2 regions of the Mesorhizobium sp. M6A.T.Cr.TU.014.01.1.1 genome follow, and region 2 is predicted to be linked to the other one. Evidence: predicted binding sites of a transcription regulator. Region 2 holds the regulator's gene; the other holds the start of a gene.
The links. The regulator HrcA, encoded in region 2, represses chaperone genes, less so after heat shock. The targets are predictions, from matches to a motif close to GTTAGCACTCNCNNNNNGNGAGTGCTAAC.
Positions count from the first base shown of each region.

Region 1: the regulator HrcA is predicted to act here: its motif matches at 2,100-2,128, upstream of EN885_RS12260 (co-chaperone GroES).

Region 1 covers NZ_RZPG01000009.1:81,434-86,045, forward strand. The annotation lists gene EN885_RS12245 (DUF982 domain-containing protein) at 13-270, shown strand; gene EN885_RS12250 (outer membrane protein) at 819-1,496, shown strand; partial or broken gene EN885_RS12255 (protein usg) at 1,690-1,927, opposite strand; gene EN885_RS12260 (co-chaperone GroES) at 2,283-2,597, shown strand; gene groL (chaperonin GroEL) at 2,656-4,287, shown strand; gene EN885_RS12270 (hypothetical protein) at 4,314-4,604, shown strand; gene EN885_RS12275 (hypothetical protein) at 4,582-4,612, shown strand, end outside.
Region 2 covers NZ_RZPG01000021.1:97,134-101,745, reverse strand. The annotation lists gene EN885_RS22845 (LysE family translocator) at 67-684, opposite strand; gene EN885_RS22840 (hypothetical protein) at 902-1,099, opposite strand; gene hrcA (heat-inducible transcriptional repressor HrcA) at 1,248-2,375, opposite strand; gene rph (ribonuclease PH) at 2,510-3,226, shown strand; gene EN885_RS22825 (VOC family protein) at 3,241-3,651, shown strand; gene rdgB (RdgB/HAM1 family non-canonical purine NTP pyrophosphatase) at 3,651-4,313, shown strand; gene hemW (radical SAM family heme chaperone HemW) at 4,310-4,612, shown strand, end outside.

The DNA.
Region 1 (4,612 bases), on a different contig from region 2:
AAGGAGAAAGTGATGAAGGACGTCCCGTTTTCCGAGCCGATCACACTCAAGCTCCAATCCGTCGGAGAGCGCAAGGTCGCCAGCAGTTGGGAAGCCATCGAATGCATGCAGCAGTGGCCGGACCGGGCGCGGGGCCGGAGCTGGCGCGCAGCCTATCGCGCCTGCCGCGACGCGCTCGACGGTTGGCGCACCGCCCGCGAGGCTCGCACGGCCTTCGTCAAGGCGGCTCGCACGGCCGGACTGCTTGTCACGGGACGTAAATCCACCTGAACGTCAACTACCTGAACGTCAACTACCTGAAGTCAACTACCTGAACGTCAGGGCTCCGACGATCTTCTGCCCGGCCGGTTTATGTAGCTCGGGAACGTCATTTCAGGTCTCTCCTTCGCTTGCATTCGGCGCAACATTCCTTCCAGCGCAGGAGGACGTCCGGGCGGCTGCGCCGGGTCACAGTCCTTTTGGGGGTTGCTCCAAGGAAGAAGGCCCAGGGCTTTCACCATGGGCCTAGATCGTTGTCGCGGGTTCTGTTGATGCCGAGGATCGAGATCGCTCGATCCCACGCCATGGGTGGTTCAGTCATTGATGGCTCGACGGATGGTCGCGATGGGTGCGTTCTCTTCACCCTCGCAGTTGCTGATCTCCGGCCGTTCCACGGCCACTTCAGAGCCTTTCTTCGGCTCCATGTGCCAAGTATCCTGCGATCGAACTCATGCGCGCCCCTCTGTTGCGCGTATACTACTATCCGTTGCGCTTATGCCACAGTGCCGGCCGTCAGGTTGTGTTAACGACAGCACACATCAATGAGGGGGAAGCCACCAATGAAGAAGCTGTTTCTCGGTCTATCGCTATCGTTCCTCGCGTCGACCGCTTTCGCTGCCGACGCGGTCGTCGAGGAGGTCCGTGTCGCCGAGTCGGCCTACAGCTGGTCAGGGCTCTATGTCGGCGGCCAGGTCGGCTATGTCTTCGAAGGCCGCGCCGACTATATCTATATCAACCCCGCCTACAACTACCGCCATGACCTCGACGGGTTCATCGGCGGGGTCTACGTCGGCTACAATTATCAATTCACCAACGGTATCGTGTTGGGCGCCGAAGCCGACATCGCCTGGGGCGATGTCGGAGGTTCGGATGTAGCGCCGGGCGACGACATTTTCTCGAGCACGACCGAGATCGACTGGACCGGCTCGGTTCGGATGCGCCTGGGTTATGCCATTGACCGCTTCCTGCCCTATGTGACGGGCGGCGTCGCCTTTGGTCGCTTCGGTTTCGAGGAATTCGCCGCGGGCGCTCCCTACGGCTCCGCCGACGACAACCTTGTCGGGTGGACCTTGGGCGCGGGCGGCGAATATGCGCTGACCGACAACTGGCTCCTGCGTGGCGAGTACCGCTACACGGAATTCGACAAGAAGGATTTCGTTTCCCAACCGGTAGACGAGGACCTTTCCGTCGATATCCACACACACGATTTCCGCATCGGAGCGGCCTACAAGTTCTGATCTCCCTAGCGGCTCATGATCTTGGTGTCCGAGTAGTTGGCCAAGGGACGGCTCAGGTTGACCTTGTCGCCGGCCGCTCTACAGGCCCGTAGGCGTCGGTCGCGACGTGGGACGATGTGCGACGCCACCGGCAGCGTCGACGCGCTGTGTTGCAAACGCGGCGACTTTCATGAAGGCGCCGCCTCTTGCTGTGTCATTGCAGGGTGATGACGCCGCCCACCGCTCGCCACTCGGAGGGCTGGATCAGACGATGATGGGCGACGCGCACGGAATGCAGCGGGCCTTCGATCTCACGTTCCCAATAGTCGAGGAAATGCTTCAGCGTCGGGAAATCCGGGGTGATGTCGTATTCCTGCCAGATTGAGAGCTGCAGCAGGTCCTGATAGTCGGGAATAATGGATCTCTGCCGTTGTCGGGCCAAAACCCTGCATCTGGAGCCAGAACTCGTTACTGTCCTCCGCATGGAAAAATGCCTCCGCTTACTCATCGGTTCCGGCCGCCGGCAGGCGTGCCGGGACCGACGAGGATGTCGGAAAGGCTGCGCCGCGATTTCAAGCCGCATCCGTCAGTTCAAATTCTGGAATAGCGCCACAATTACAGTGTGTTGGCACTCGACCATGGCGAGTGCTAAAATTTTTTCGGCGTCCTCTTGAAAGCCTGGATCGGCAGACTAATTCGATATGCGCGATGCCTGAGCAAGGGTCGCGCACCGTCGCATCGGCCGTTGTACCGGCCGGCTGCGAAGGGAGGTCCAAGAAAATCTGTTTGTCCTATGAGGAGAACGACATGGCGTTCCGTCCATTGCATGACCGTATCCTGGTCCGCCGCATCGAGGTCGACGAGAAGACCGCGGGCGGCATCATCATTCCCGACACCGCCAAGGAAAAGCCGCAGGAAGGCGAAGTGATTGCCGCCGGTCCCGGGGCGCGTGACGATAGCGGCCAGTTGCAGCCGCTGGACGTCAAGGTCGGCGATCGCATCCTGTTCGGCAAGTGGTCCGGTACCGAGATCAAGCTCAATGGCGAAGACCTGCTCATCATGAAGGAGAGCGACGTGTTGGGGGTGATCGAATTGACCGGCGAAGTGAAGAAGGCCGCCTGAGCGGGGCCGCAACAAGCAATCAGTCAACGAAAAGCTGCCTATTTGAAGGAGTTATCCAATGGCTGCCAAGGATGTGAAATTCCATACCGAAGCCCGCGAGAAGATGTTGCGCGGCGTCGATATTCTCGCCAATGCGGTGAAGGTGACGCTCGGTCCCAAGGGCCGCAACGTTGTCTTCGACAAGTCGTTCGGCGCCCCGCGCATCACCAAGGACGGCGTGACGGTGGCGAAAGAGATCGAGCTTGAGGACAAGTTCGAGAACATGGGCGCGCAGATGGTGCGCGAGGTCGCCTCGAAGACCAGCGACACCGCCGGCGATGGCACCACGACCGCGACGATTCTTGCTCAGGCCATTGTCAGGGAAGGGGCCAAGGCGGTCGCTGCCGGCATGAACCCGATGGACCTGAAGCGCGGCATCGACAAGGCGGTCGACGCCGTCGTCGCCGACCTGAAATCCAATGCCCGCAAGGTGACCAGGAACGACGAAATCGCCCAAGTCGGCGCCATCTCTGCCAATGGCGATGCCGAGATCGGCCGTTTCCTCGCAGAGGCGATGGAAAGGGTCGGCAATGAGGGCGTCATCACTGTCGAGGAGGCCAAGACCGCTGAGACGGAGTTGGAAGTGGTCGAAGGCATGCAGTTCGACCGTGGCTACCTCTCGCCCTATTTCATCACCAACCAGGACAAGATGCGGGTCGAACTTGAAGAACCCTATGTGCTGATCCACGAGAAGAAGCTCTCCAACCTGCAGGCCATCCTTCCCGTGCTCGAGGCCGCCGTGCAATCCGGCAAGCCGCTGCTGATCATCGCCGAGGACGTCGAGGGCGAGGCGCTGGCGACGCTGGTCGTCAACAAGTTGCGCGGCGGCCTGAAGGTTGCAGCCGTCAAGGCGCCGGGCTTCGGTGACCGCCGCAAGGCCATGCTGGAAGACATCGCCATCCTGACCGGCGGCACGGCGATCTCGGAAGACCTCGGCATCAAGCTTGAGAACGTCACGCTGGAGATGCTTGGCCGCGCCAAGAAGGTGCTGATCGAGAAGGAGAACACCACCATCGTCGACGGTGCCGGCCGCAAGGATGAAATCCAGGCGCGCATCAGCCAGATCAAGGCGCAGATCGAGGAAACCACCTCCGACTACGACCGCGAGAAGCTACAGGAGCGGCTGGCCAAGCTCGCCGGCGGTGTCGCCGTCATCCGCGTCGGCGGCTCGACAGAGATCGAGGTCAGGGAGCGCAAGGATCGCGTCGACGATGCCATGCACGCCACACGCGCGGCGGTCGAGGAAGGCATCCTGCCCGGCGGCGGCGTGGCGCTGCTCAGGGCGGCGAAGGCGCTCGACAACGTCGCCGTCGACAATCCCGACCAGAAGACCGGTGTCGACATCGTGCGTCGCGCCATCGAAGCGCCGGTGCGCCAGATCGCCGAGAACGCCGGTGCGGAAGGTTCGATCATCGTCGGCAAGCTGCGCGAGACGACCGACTTCGGCTATGGCTGGAACGCGCAGACCAACGAGTTCGGCGACCTCTACGCACAGGGCGTCATCGATCCGGCCAAGGTCGTGCGCACTGCGCTGCAGGGCGCCGCCTCTGTCGCCGGCCTGCTCGTCACCACCGAGGCGATGGTGGCCGAGAAGCCGAAGAAGGAAGGGGCCACGCCGGCGATGCCTGCCGGTGCCGGCATGGATTACTGACGCCAGGCCTCTGAGGACAAACGACCGTGCCCGCCGATGCGAAGGCGCGCACGGTCGTGCCCGGACCATATGCAGGTGTTGCCATGGACATGATGAACAGTTTTGGAAAGATCGCCGCGCCGACCCTTCCCAGGACCGATTTCAACTATGAAACGGAGTGCAAGAAAGCGCTGGCGCCGCTTGTCGACGGACTGCTTGACGCAGTCGAGTCGGCCGGCTGGGATCGCCGCAAGGCGGCCTATACGCTGATGTTCCTGTCGGCTCAGCGATTGGGAGCCGGCAAGGGGGGCAGAGATGATTGCGGCGCGGATGCGTGAGTGCCTGC
Region 2 (4,612 bases):
ACAGCTTCGGCCTGGAAAAGCATTTCAGGCGGTGTCCTGTTTAGGAATGGCTCGACCGCGAGATGCCTATTGCCGGGCGGCGATCGCAGCCGCTGCTCCGACCATGAAACCGGCGGCGGTGCGGTTCAGCACCCGCAGCGCACGCGGCGACTTCAGGAGCCCGCGCGCCTTGGCCGCCAGCGCCAGATAGGGCACCAGCACCACCAGCAGCACGAAGAGCGTCAGCGCGACGAGGATGCCGTAATCGGCGAGCGTGATGGTCTTCAGATCGACGATGGTCGGCGTGATGGCGAGATAGAAGATCATCGTCTTCGGATTGCCTAGCGTGACGGCGAGGCCGGCAATAAAGCTCGACACCAGCCCGCCCCTGCCTTTCTTCGCCTCCACCGTTTCGGGCGTGATGCCGCTCGTCCAGAAGCGCCAGCCAAGGAAAGCGAGATAGGCGACGCCCAGCCACTTGATTACCAGGAAGGCCATGCCGAAGGTCTGAGCGACGAGGGCCAGGCCGAGCACCACGGCGGTGAGATAGGTGAGATCGCCGAGCATCAGCCCGAAAGACATGGCGAGCGCCGAGCGAAAGCCGGAACCAAGCGCACGCGCAATAAGCGCGGTGAGACCTGGGCCAGGAATGGCGGCGGCGATGCCGAGGGCCGCGCTGTAGGCGAGGAATCCGGTGAGGGTCATGATTTCGGCCTTAGCGCATGACCCCAAAACGGAATCGACTTTTAAGACTGCGCCTTGTCGCACAAAGGCTGGCAGGCGTGTACTCCCTGAGGCCCGGATTCGATTGCACCAGAACTACCGGCCGGGCGAACTCGCCGATCAGGACGGACTTTTGCCGTAGGTGACGCGCATGACGCGCACACGGAGAGTTGAAACGGAATCGATCGGTTTTCAGAACTCAGTTTCCGGCTGCGTAGAAATCGTCGTCGAGGCGCTTTTCCAGCGCGACGAGATCGGCCGGCAGCGGCAGGCCCATGGCGCGCATTTCCCTCAGCTTTTCGCGTAGCTGCTCCTGCACTTCATGCTGATCCTCGGGCTGGTTGATCATCTGCTCGAGCAACAGGCTGATCTGGGCCTTGAACGATTCCAGCGCCATTTTTTTCTCCTTAGGTCCGGCCTAAGCGCGTCGCGTTTGAAGGGTTCCTGCGACGCGCTTTGCTTTCTTGTTTTTATGCATGTCGTTATCCCAAAACCGCTTGCGCATCACAGGTCAAGCCCGAGGGCAGGCTTTTGGGCGACATGCATTATCGCAGCATGCGGGAAATAAGCTGCGCGGTATAGTCGACCATCGGCACGATGCGTGCGTAGTTCAGCCGGGTCGGGCCGATGACGCCGAGCGCGCCGATGACGCGGGCATCCTTGTCGCGATAGGGCGCCACGACCAGCGACGAGCCCGACAACGAAAACAGCTTGTTTTCCGAGCCGATGAAGATGCGCACGCCGGACCCTTCCTCGGCAAGATCGAGAAGCTGGATCAGCCCGTCCTGCGTCTCCAGATCCTCGAACAAGTGCCGCAACAACTCGATGTCGGCCTGGGCCGTGACGTTTTCCAGCAGATTGGCGCGGCCGCGCACGATGAGACGCGCCGGCAGGCCGCTGTCGGCGCCTGCCCAGACCGCCAGGCCCTTTTCGACCAAGTCCTGCGACAGCGTGTCGAGGGCGGCCCTGGTTTCTTCCTTGATGCGGGCGATCTCGATCCGCGCCTCGGCCAGCGTGCGGCCGCGGATGTGGGCGTTGAGGAAGTTCGAGGCTTCATGCAATTGCGAAACGGTGATGCCGGCGGGCAGATCGACGACGCGGTTTTCGACGTCGCCGTTCTGCGATACCAGCACGGCCAGCGCCTTGGTCGGCTCGAGCTGGATGAACTCGATGTGCTTCAGCGCCACCTCGTTCTTGGCGGCAAGCACGAGGCCGGCGCCGCGCGACATGCCTGATAGCATCTGGCTGGCTTCGGTAAGCATATGCTCCAGCGTCGCGCCCGAGCCGGAGGCGCGCACCTGTGCCTCGATGGTGCGGCGCTCCTCATCGGAGAGGTCGCCAAGCTCCATGAACGCATCGACGAAGAAGCGCAGGCCGGCCTGGGTCGGCAGCCGGCCGGCCGAGATATGCGGCGCGTAGATCAGTCCGAGATGCTCGAGATCGCTCATCACGTTGCGGATGGTCGCGGGCGACAGCGAAGACGGCAGAATCCGCGACAGGCTGCGTGAGCCGACCGGCTCGCCGTCCTTCAGGTAGGAATCGACGATGCGCCGAAAGATGTCGCGCGAGCGCATGTCGAGCGATTGAAACGCGGGCGATTGAAACCCGGGCGATTGAAATGCGGGCGACTGAAGCACGGGCGACTGGGAACTGGGATCGACTGCCTTGGTCATTCGAGCCAAATACCTCCGGCCCAAAGATATAGACTTCGGCGGTGCCCGCGCAACCGGCCATTTTCCTTTGCGCCCTGCGCGCCATGCGGCTACAAGCCGGCCACGATTCCGAAAAAGATAGGAAAAAAGCCTGAATGCGCCCTTCCAAACGCCAATTCGACGAAATGCGCGCCATCTCCTTCGAGCGTGGCGTCTCCAAGCACGCGGAAGGTTCGTGCCTGGTGAAATTCGGCGACACACATGTGCTGTGCACGGCCAGCCTCGAGGAAAAGGTGCCGGGCTGGATGCGCAATTCCGGCAAGGGCTGGGTGACGGCGGAATACGGCATGCTGCCGCGCTCGACCGGCGAACGCATGCGCCGCGAAGCTTCGTCCGGCAAGCAAGGCGGCCGCACGCTGGAAATCCAGAGGCTGATCGGCCGTTCGCTGCGCGCCGTGGTTGATCTGCAGGCGCTCGGCGAGCAGCAGATCACCGTCGACTGCGACGTGATCCAGGCCGATGGCGGCACGCGCACCGCTTCGATCACCGGCGGCTGGGTGGCGCTCTACGACTGCCTGCGCTGGATGGAAGCTCGACAGATGGCCAGCGTCGCCAAGGTGCTGAAAGACCATGTCGCGGCGATCTCCTGCGGCATCCATGACGGTCAGCCGGTCATCGACCTCGACTATCTCGAGGATTCCTCGGCCGGCACCGACGCCAACTTCGTCATGACCGGCAAGGGCGGCATCGTCGAGATCCAGGGCACGGCCGAGGGTGAGCCTTTCTCTGAAGAGCAGTTCACGGCGCTGATGGAACTGGCCAAGAAGGGCATTGCGCGACTGGTTAGCCTACAGCAGATGGCTGTAGGTTAATTTTCGGTTCTGTCATGATTCCTACCGCCATCCTCGAATCAGCCCTCTATGTGACCGACCTCGATGCCGCGGAAGACTTCTATTCCGGCGTGCTTGGGCTCGATCTGCTGGGCAAGGTCGACGGCAGGCATCTTTTCTTCCGTTGCGGGGACGGCGTGCTGCTCATCTTCAACGCGGAGGCGACCAAGGTGCCGCCGGCGCCCGACGCCAGGCTGAAAGTGCCGCCGCACGGCACGGTCGGCGACGGCCATCTCTGCTTTGCCGCAAGCGCGGACGAGATAGTGCGCTGGAAAGCGCATCTCGAGCAGAAGAAAATCGCCATCGAAAGCGAGTTCGAATGGCCGCAGGGCGGCCGGTCGATCTATATTCGCGACCCCTCCGGCAATTCGATCGAATTCGCCGAGCCAAGAATCTGGGGCATCTGATGCATTCGCTTGATGGACATAAGATCGTCGTCGCCAGCCACAATGCCGGCAAGCTGCGGGAATTCGCCGATCTGATGGCACCATTCGGCATAGAAGCGAAGTCGGCCAAGGAATACGGCCTGCCGGAGCCGGACGAGACCGGCACCACCTTCGAGGAGAACGCCTTAATCAAGGCTTCAGCCGCAGCCAAGGCGACAGGCCTGCCGGCATTGTCGGACGATTCCGGCCTATGTGTCGATGCGCTGGGCGGAGCGCCCGGCGTCTACACCGCCAACTGGGCCGAGGCGCCGGACGGGTCTCGCGACTTCGGCATGGCGATGCAGCGAGCGGAAGTGGCGTTGCAGGAAATCGGCGCGGTCGCGCCGGCTCAGCGCAAGGGCCGCTTCGTCGCCGTCATCTGCCTCGCCTTTCCAGACGGCGCGGCCGAATATTTCCGCGGCGAGGTCGAGGGCACGCTGGTATGGCCGCCGCGCGGTGAACTCGGTTTTGGCTACGACCCGGTGTTCGTGCCGGACGGTTTCGAAAAGACCTTCGGCGAGATGACCGCTGAGGAAAAACATGGCTGGAAGCCCGGCCAGCCGACGGCATTGTCGCACCGCGCCCGCGCCTTCCAGAAATTCGCGCAAGCCAGACTGGATTTGGCACGATCGGGCGTGAAATGACCATGCTGCTCGACCGTAGCCCCGGCTTCGGCGTCTACATCCACTGGCCGTTTTGCGCGGCCAAGTGCCCCTATTGCGACTTCAACAGCCATGTCCGCCACCAGCCGGTCGACCAGGAGCGTTTTGCGCGCGCCTTCGAGACCGAGCTTGCGACGATGCGCGACCGGACCGGACCGCGCGAGGTGACCAGCATTTTTCTCGGCGGCGGCACACCGTCGCTGATGAAGCCGCAAACCGTGGCGACGGTGCTGGACGCGGTGGCGAGGAACTGGACGGTGCCCGATGGCATCGAGGTGACG